2 regions of the Streptomyces rectiverticillatus genome follow, and region 1 is predicted to be linked to the other one. Evidence: riboswitches for the same ligand, from Rfam matches in the RefSeq annotation. Region 1 holds a riboswitch; the other holds the start of a gene.
What was found. Region 1 has a riboswitch for cyclic di-AMP ahead of FGW37_RS14955 (M23 family metallopeptidase). Riboswitches for the same ligand answer to the same signal wherever they lie in the genome.
Positions count from the first base shown of each region.

Region 2: it holds a riboswitch for cyclic di-AMP, as region 1 does, so the genes downstream of both, FGW37_RS03955 (C40 family peptidase) here and FGW37_RS14955 (M23 family metallopeptidase) in region 1, are expected to answer to the same signal.

Region 1 is NZ_CP040752.1:3,481,506-3,486,029, forward strand. It holds gene FGW37_RS14950 (aldo/keto reductase) at 1-805, opposite strand, end outside; gene FGW37_RS14955 (M23 family metallopeptidase) at 895-2,127, opposite strand; cyclic di-AMP (ydaO/yuaA leader) riboswitch at 2,137-2,270, opposite strand; gene FGW37_RS14960 (PP2C family protein-serine/threonine phosphatase) at 2,343-3,650, opposite strand; gene FGW37_RS14965 (DEAD/DEAH box helicase) at 3,833-4,524, opposite strand, start outside.
Region 2 is NZ_CP040752.1:991,785-996,308, forward strand. It holds gene FGW37_RS03940 (urease subunit alpha) at 1-98, opposite strand, end outside; gene FGW37_RS03945 (urease subunit beta) at 91-402, opposite strand; gene FGW37_RS03950 (urease subunit gamma) at 419-721, opposite strand; cyclic di-AMP (ydaO/yuaA leader) riboswitch at 1,452-1,636, shown strand; gene FGW37_RS03955 (C40 family peptidase) at 1,641-2,111, shown strand; gene FGW37_RS03960 (ATP-binding protein) at 2,259-2,696, opposite strand; gene FGW37_RS03965 (helix-turn-helix domain-containing protein) at 2,979-3,857, shown strand; gene FGW37_RS03970 (DUF397 domain-containing protein) at 3,867-4,121, shown strand; gene FGW37_RS03975 (8-amino-7-oxononanoate synthase) at 4,155-4,524, opposite strand, start outside.

The DNA.
Region 1 (4,524 bases):
CCAGGGCGACCGTGGCGAGCTCGGCCCCGTGGGCCGCTGCCACCTCGTCCAGGGCCGTCAGGACGCGCTGCCCGCGCTCGGAGGCGAGATACTCGCCGGCCTTCCCCGCGCGTGCGCTGTCCACCGTCTTGCCCGGGCGGTACTTGCCGGTGAGGAAACCCGAGGCCAGGGCGTAGTACGGGACGGCTGCCAGGCCGTGCTTCTCCGCCACGGCCGCCAGGTCGCCCTCGTAGGTGTCGCGCGAGACCAGGTTGTAGTGGGGCTGAATCGCCACGTACTTCGCCAGGCCGGTCGTCTCCGAGAACTCCAGCGACTCCTGCAGGCGCTCCGGCGTGATGTTCGAGGCCGCGATCTCGCGGACCTTGCCCTCCTTCACCAGCGCGTCGAGAGCGGTGATGAACTCCTCCACCGGCACCGACGGGTCGTCGTAGTGCGTGTAGTAGAGGTCGATGTAGTCGGTACGCAGGCGGCGGAGGGATTCCTCCACGCCCGCCTTGATCACCGATGCGCGCAGGCCCCGCGGCTCCGGGACGCCCGCGCCGACCTTCGTGGCGAGGACGATGTCGGCACGGTTGCCGCGCGAAGCGAACCAATTGCCGATGACGGTTTCCGACTCGCCGCCCTCGTTGCCCGGGACCCAGGCCGAATAGACGTCGGCGGTGTCGATGAAATTGCCGCCCGCCGCCGCGTACGCGTCGAGGACGGCGAAGGATTCCGCCTCGTCCGCGGTCCATCCGAAGACGTTGCCGCCGAGGGCCAGCGGGTGGACGGAGAGGTTGCCGATCTTCTTGTGAATGTCAGCCATGCATCACTTCAGCGTCCTTGCGGGAGTGGGTATTCCATTTCCGCTCCTCGCCACCCCCTGCGGTACGCCGCCCGCCGGTCCCGCGCCCGCTACGGCTGCAGGCCCCTGTTCCTCAGCCACCCCAGCGGGTCGATCGGCGCGCCCCCGCCCGGCCGCACCTCCAGGTGCAGGTGCGGGCCGGTGACGTTGCCCGTCGCACCGACACGACCTATGACCTGGCCCGGAGCGACCTTCCCCGACGTGACGACCATCGACGACAGGTGGCAGAACCACAGCTCCGTACCGTCGTCGAGCCTCAGGACGATGCGATAGCCGTACGCCCCCGCCCAGCCGGCTTGAACGATCTTGCCGCCGCCGACCGCCCTCACCGGCGTGCCGGTCGGGGCTGCGAAGTCCTCCCCCGTGTGGTTCGCGGACCACATGTTCCCCGCCTGGCCGAAGCCGGCCGTCAGGGTGTACGAGGCGAGGGGGAGCTTGAACGCGCCGGAGGTGGAGTGGCGAGCCGCCGGGGCGGGAGCGGGAGCCTGAGCGGGAGTGGCAGCCTGAGCGGATCGCTGCTTCTTCGGCGTCTGCTTCTTCGGCGTCTGCTTCTTCGCCGTCTGGTGCTGCGGTGCCTCTTGCTTCGCCGTCTGCTGCTGCTTCGGTGCCGCCGCCCGCGCCTGCGGCTCCTCGGACGTCTCGGGCGCCTCGGCCCCCTCCCGCTCCTTCTCCGCCTCCGCCGCCTTCCGCTCCGCCGCCTTCTTCTGCGTCTCCGCGGCCTGCCTCACCTGCGCCGCCTGCGCCTCGGCCACGGCCACGCCCTGCTGGTGGTCGGCCTGCTCCAGGATTCTCGCCCGGAGCGCCTCACCCGCCGTCGCCGCGCTCTCGGCCATCTGCACTGCGGCCGATGCGCTTTCCTCACCGGCGAATTCGGCGTCGGCGGCGGAATCGACCGAGCCCGCCGCGCTCCCCGCGAAGAACGAGCCCACTCCCGGCAGCTGGGCCAGGTCGGGCATGGATATGGACGTCGCCGGGCGGTCCTGGGCGTGCGCCATGCCGCCCGCGCCGACCGCCGCGATGACGCCCACACCGAGCACCGCGCCGCTGCGGGCCATCGTGCCGCCGCGCTGCTTCACGACGCGGTGGCGGCCGCGGCCCGTGCCGAAGGCGTTGTAGACGGACGGCCGGTAGGAGGTGGGGGTGGACGACGGCTCGGGGTCGTACGCGGTCCCCGTCTCGTACCGCAGCCCCGGCCGGGGCTCGGGCTCGGGCTCCGGGTCGTACGGGGGTACGTACGCCGGGACCAGCGGCGGGTCGTACGCGGCAGGCTCGTTGGATGCCACGGAGGCACTCCTTTCCTTCCTTCTCGCCTACCGGGTTAGCTGACGGGTTCGGAGCAGGAAGGTCTCCTACGGGCCGCGCGCGGCCCGATTCACCCCAGGGTGGTGGTTCCCCGGTTCCCAGAACTTGCCGGCGTATCAGGTGGTGCTGTGCCCGCGGGATTCGGCGACGGCGCACGGCGCATCGCCTCTTGCGGCGTTGCGACAACCGCGCTCCGTTATCGAACGTTAATAGACGTGCCGGGTGGATTCCAAGCCGAACGCCCGAATCCACCGATGCCCTCGGGCACGTCTTCACGGGATGTGCGCCCGCGGAACCTGTCGATACTTTCTACGAAATGCTGTTCGATCCGCTCGCCGCGCCGGATCGCCAACAGCGCCATGTCGTCCGCGGCCTGACCCTCCGAATGGCGCGCGACGTCCGCGACCAGGGCGTCCAGCAGCGCCTCCGGGTTCTTGAACCGGCAGCCCGTCAGCCCGGCCCGGAGATCGTAGAACGTACCGCCGGCGTCCCTCGCCTCGGTCACCCCGTCCGTCATCAGCAGCAGCATCGACCCCGCGGGGAACTCCCGCTCCTCCGCCCGGTCCGGCCACACCCCCAGCTCGCCCAGACCGAGCGGCAGCGCGGGGACGGCGGGGTCGGCCACGCCGATGCGGCCGTCCGCGTGCAGCAGGAGCGGTGAGGGGTGGCCGCGGTTCAGCAGCCGGAAGACGGGCTCCCCCGGCGGCAGCTCCGCCAGTACGGCCGTGGTGAAACCCTCGGACCGGTCCACGGCGTCGGCGCGCAGGTTCGCCCGCCGCGCGCCCTCCCGCTGGAGCGCGTGCTCCAGCCGTCCCGCGAGCCCCTCCAGCGTGGGCTCCTGCTCGGCCGCCTCCCGGAAGGCGCCGATCACCACGGCGACTGCCTCGACCGCACCCAGGCCCTTGCCGCGGACGTCGCCGACGATGACGCGTACGCCGTACGGGGTGTCCTGGACCGCGTACAGATCGCCGCCGATCCGGGCGTCCGCCTGGGCGGCGACGTAGCGCGCGGCCACGCGGAGGCCGCCGATCCGGGACGGGGGCGCGGGCAGGACGGCGCGCTGGGCCGCCTCCGCGATGCCCCGGGCGGAGGCGAGCTGCTGATCGCTGCGACGGGCGATGCGGTTGATGCCGAGCGCGACCAGGGAGACCGCACCGATGGTCGCGATCTCGGCCAGCGCCTCACCGGTGTCGGACGGCCGGTGGTAGAACACGAGGCCGACCGCGACCGCCACGGCGGCCAGGGCGGCCGTGACCGTGACGCGGAGGGTGTGCAGCGGCGCCGCGACGAGGGGCGCGGCGGAGAGGAAGGGGGCGCACGTGTAGTGCGCGGGCGCCCCGAGGTCGAAGAGTACGGCGCCGACGATCAGAACGGCCGGGAGCCTGCGGACGGCCCGGCGCACGGCCGGGCGCGCCGTACGGCGGAACGTGCTGCGCCTACTGGTGCCGCTGGACGCGCCACCGCCCGCGCCACTGCCACTGCCACTGCCACTGCCACTACCCATGCCCCCGGCGGCGCCCCCGGCAGCACGGCGGGCAGAACGGCTCTCTCGCTTGCCCACCGCACTCTCTCCTGACCGGCAGTCCCGCACGTCACGACCTCCCACCCTTCCGGGCGGGAGGTCGGCAGGCGAACGGTGCTGGGCCAACCGGGGAGGTAAGCCCCGGAGGAGGTGAAGCAAGGGCCTTACGAGGAGCGGCGCTCCCGTGCGCCCCCGGCGCCCCGGCCGGCACCGCTCCTGCCGGCACCCCGGCCGGAAGCCGCACCGGAAGCGCCACCGGACGCCCGCCCGGCACCCCGGCCCGAGCCACCCGAACCGCCCGAACCGTAAGACGCAGAGGACGACGAAGAAGACGACGAAGACGACGACGCCCCGGAAGACATCTCCGTACGCACCCGGCCACGACCGCCACGCCCGCCGCGCGAGCCACGGGTGCCCCGGGAGCCGCGCGACCCGGCAGCAGCCGCAGCCCCACCGGCGGACCCGGCGCTCGCGCCGCCCCCGCCCGACCGCTTCCGCGGCGTCGACTGGGCCGGCACCGGCGGCGCGATGACCACCGGCACGCCGCTGGGCTCCTGGGCGCCCGTGATGCGGACGAGCTCCTCGTCCTTCGGGCCGACCGTGACGACGTTCGGGGAGATCTTGGCCGTGACCATCATCCGGCTCATCTCGCGGCGCTGCTCCGGCAGCACGAGCGTGACGACCGTGCCGGACTCGCCCGCGCGGGCCGTACGGCCGCCGCGGTGCAGGTAGTCCTTGTGGTCCATGGGCGGGTCGACGTTCACGACGAGGTCGAGGCCGTCGATGTGGATGCCGCGCGCGGCCACGTTCGTGGCGATCAGCGCGGTGACTTCCTGGGTGCGGAAGAGGTCCAGGG
Region 2 (4,524 bases), 2.5 Mb from region 1:
TCGATCTCGACGACGAGGTCGGTGTCGGCGAGGCGGACGCGGTCGCCTGCGGTCGGCCCGTAGAGGCCGGCGTAGGCGACGCGGCTGAGTTCAGTCATCGAGCGGTCCCCCGCACTCGCCGCGCAGACCCTCGACGATGCGCTTGCCGCCGATGGGGACGAGGTCGACCTGGAGGGGGATGCCCGGCTCGAAGCGGACGGCGGTGCCGGCAGCGATGTCGAGGCGCTTGCCGCGGGCCGCCGCGCGGTCGAAGTCGAGGCCGGGGTTGGCCTCGGCGAAGTGGTAGTGCGAGCCGACCTGCACCGGGCGGTCGGCGGCGTTGAGCACGGTGAGCCGGGTGCGGTGCAGCCCCTGGTTGAGGGCCACGGGCTCGGCGGCGTACAGGATTTCTCCGGGGATCATCGCGGGTCCTCCCCCGTCAGCAGATCGGTTCGTGGACGGTGACGAGCTTGGTGCCGTCGGGGAAGGTGGCCTCGACCTGGACGTCGTGGAGCATCTCGGGGATGCCCTCCATGACGTCGTCGCGGGTGAGCACCCTGCGCCCGGAGGACATCAGCTCGGCAACCGTGCGGCCGTCCCGGGCGCCTTCGAGGACGTGGACCGTGATCAGGGCCACCGCCTCGGGGTGGTTGAGGAGCAGGCCGCGGGCCTTGCGCTTGGCGGCCACGTCGGCGGCCACGTGCAGGAGCAGTCGTTCCTGCTCGCGCGGGGAGAGTTGCATGCGTCCCACCTCACTGTCGTCCCAGGTGTCCCGGATGGACGCACCGGGACGCTACCCGAGTTCAACACGGTGTTGACCTGGGGTTCTTCGGCCGGTGGCCGGTGATTGCAGATTAGGGCGGAACCTTTTCCAACGCGTTAACTGACTCTTTGCATTGTCATGGCCATGGACCCGGGAGCCGTCTGTCGTCTGCATCTACTGGATCTTCTGGGCCGGATCATGGCCGTCCGTCCGCACGACACGTACCGCCGGCTACGGGCGGCGCAGACCATGGTCGTCGCGGTGGCGCGACGGCGCCGCGGCTCGCATGCCTGTACGAAACAGGCGAACGGAAGGTGCGAGCGGGTCATGCCGACGCGGACGGTACGGGTCCCCGGCGCAGAGCGCCGGGGGCGAAGGGATCTCCGCGCCATGTGCGCCGGAGGGCCGGGGGTCCGCACCCGGATAAACCCCGGTCCCCTCCATGAAGGATCACGGCGTAGACGGGGCGCGGTGATCGATTTGGCGCGGGCGGCCGGATTGCTCCCGGGCCGGTACGAACCGCCGCAGGCCAGCGGCTCAGCCGGCTTGCGCGCACACCACCAAATCGCCCCGCGTCCACCGGAATTGCCCAGAAGTGATCAGGCTCACATACCCCTGGTTCCGCTCGGAATCGGCACGGCGGCTGCGCCAAGATCCCTTCGACGACAAGACCCCGCCACCCCGGCGGGGCGGTCCCGGTGGACGCCGAACCCTGCCGCCGCCGGGATGCCGGGTCGACTTCAGTGCAACGGCAGGGATGGAGGACCCAAGAGTGGTGGGACGACCAAGAGTAGTGCGGTCGGCCCTTGGGGTGAAGCCGTTGACAGCGGCCGGGCAACCTTCGCCTGCCCGAACCCGACAGGTCATCCTTCACAGGCGGCTGACGAAGGGTTAGCGCATGGGCGCGCACAAACGTCCGTCAAAGCTGTCCAGGGCCGGTGCCGCATCGGCCCTCACTCTCGCCGCTGTCGGGGCCACCGTGCTGGCTCCGGGCGGCGCGGCAGAGGCGGAGGCGTCGACCGTCTCCACCCAGGCACTGCGGATCGCGGCCTCGAAGCAGGGCTCCCCGTATCAGTGGGGGGCGACCGGACCCTACCGGTTCGACTGCTCGGGCCTGACGCTCTACTCCTTCAAGCGGGCCGGGAAGTCCCTGCCCCGCACCGCCGCCCAGCAGTACAACAGCACCCGGCACATCCCCCGCTCCGCACGCGAACGCGGCGACCTCGTCTTCTTCGTCTCCGGGCGCGGGATCTACCACGTGGGGATATACAACGGGGACGGCCGCATCTGGCACGCACCCAAGACGGGCGCGGTCGTCCGGCTGGAGCGGATCTGGACCAACAGCGTCCGCTACGGCCGGGTCGGCTGACCCGGCGTCACCGGCCCGCCCCCGGAGCCCCCGGAAGGCCCGGTGACACGGCTCCCCGCAACTCGCCGTAACTCCCCGCACGAGGGCCCGAAGAGGCCCGAGGCCCCCCGCACCGCGTGCGGGGGGCCTGGCCGGCCGGAGGGGAGTTCAGCGCTCTGCGCTGACCGGCGCGGTCCAGGGGAGGGAGATCCACACCGTCTTGCCGCCGTCGGAGGTCGGCGTGCAGAACAGCCGCCCCCCGTGCTCAGCGGTGAGACAGCGGATGATCACCATGCCGCGGCCGTTGTCCTGCTGGACCGCGGCGGGCAGCCGCCGGGGGAAGCGCGGGTGGCTGTCGGTGACGCCGATGCGCAGATGCTGATCGCGGTCGAGGCGGACGTCCACGGTGAAGGTGGGCGACTGTCCCCGGGTGTGCTGCACGGCGTTGGTCGCGAGCTCGGAGACGATCAGGCGCACGGTCTCGGAGGTGTCCGTCCCGCCCGGAAGCCCCCAGTCCGCCAGCACCTCCGCGACGTAGCGGCGCGCCGTGGAGACCGAGGCGGGGGCGCTCGGCAGCGTGACGGTGGCTTCTTGGTGGTCTGCCATGGCGATGGCCCTTTCAGCCGAGGTCCCGCCGAGACCGGACTCCGGTGCACTGCCACGGAAAAGTCGGGAAGCGTGCCGTAAGTCGTGGGGGGCATGAGCGGCCTCGGACGGCTCTGCGCGACAGACTGCCACTGATAACGCCTGTGATGGGAGCGATCCCCCAAGATATGCATATATCTGTCGCCCGAAGCAGTGAACTCTACGACGAGCGACCGGATTCACACGGCACACTGGGCTATTGACACTGACGTATGACAACGACAGTGACCCAGGGGAGGGCCAATGCGGTACGGACCGGCGGTACGCCGCCGCAAGCTGGGTGCGGAGCTGCGCCGCCAGCGCGAACTGGCCGGGCTGACGAGCCTGGAGGCCGCGCGCGCGGTGGGCTGGCACCAGTCGAAGGTCAGCCGGATCGAGACGGGCAGCAGTGGCGTGAAACCGGCGGACGTGGCCCGGCTGCTGGACGCCTACGGGGTCGCCGACGCCGAGCTGCGCGCGCTGCTGGGGGCGCTGTGCGGCGCGGGGTCCACCGAACCGGGCGAGGGCGCGGGGGCCCGGCGCGGCTGGTGGTACGCCTACCGCGACCGGCTGCCGCCCGCCTATCTCGACTTCATCAGCCTGGAGTCGGAGGCCTCGCGGTTAAGCACCCTGGAGACCACCGTGGTGCCCGGCCTGCTGCAGACGCCGGACTACGCCCGCGCCGTGACCCGCGCGGCCCTCGGCGACCCTGCGCCGGAGCAGGTCGAGGAGCTGGTGCGGGTGCGCCTGGCGCGCCAGGCGGTGCTCCGGGGCGAGCAGCCGCTGGAGGTGTGCGCCGTGCTGGACGAGGCCGTACTGCGCCATGAGGTCGGCGGAGCGGAGGTCATGGCCGGGCAGTTGCGGCACCTGGTGGAGACGGGATCGCTGGGGCACGTGCGGCTGCACGTCCTGCCCTTCTCCAGTGGCGGCCATATCGGCATCACCGGGCCTTTTGTTATTTTCTCATTTCCGCGCATTGCTGATCTGGATGTGGTTGTTCTCGACCACTTGACGAGTAGCCTCTACCTGGAGCGGAAAGAAGACCTCCGGGCGTACGGCGCGGCCTTCACGACACTGCGCGCACACGCCCTCTCGCACGAGAAATCGCTGGAATTCATCGCCGGGATCAACGACGGCGCGTAAGGAGGCACCATGTCCGCAATGCCTCGGTACGTACCCCACCGTTCCACCCCTGCAGCGCTTTCCCTGCTCCGCGAGGCTCCATGGCGGCGCAGCAGTTACAGCACCGGATACAACAACTGCGTCGAGACGGCCGGACCGCTCCCCGGCCGCCTCCTCGCCGTGCGCGACTCCAAGCGGACGGGCGGTCCCGCTGTCCTCTTCCGCTCCGCCGCGTGGACCTGCTTCGTCGAGGGACTGCGCGACGGCGGGATCGACCCGCTCTGACCCGGTAAGGCCCTTTCGTTAAGGCCCTTTCGTTCAAGCGGCCGGCGCGGTCCGTACGATCGCGTCGGCCGCGGCCGTCACCTGCCGGTCCGACAGATCGGCCCGGGCGGTCAGCCGCAGCCGTGAGACGCCGTCCGGCACGGACGGCGGCCGGAAACAGCCGACCGCGATCCCCGCCTCCCGGCAGTCCGCCGCCCACCGCACCGCCGCCTCCGGCGAGGGTGCGCGTACGGAGACCACCGCCGCGTCGGGCCGTACCGCCGCGAAGCCCGCCGCCACCACCCTGCGGTGCAGCTCGGCGGCGATCTCCCGGACCCGTTGCGCCCGCTGCGGCTCGCGGCGCAGCACCGTGAGGGCCGCCAGCGCGGCACCGGCCGCCGCCGGTGCGAGGCCGGTGTCGAAG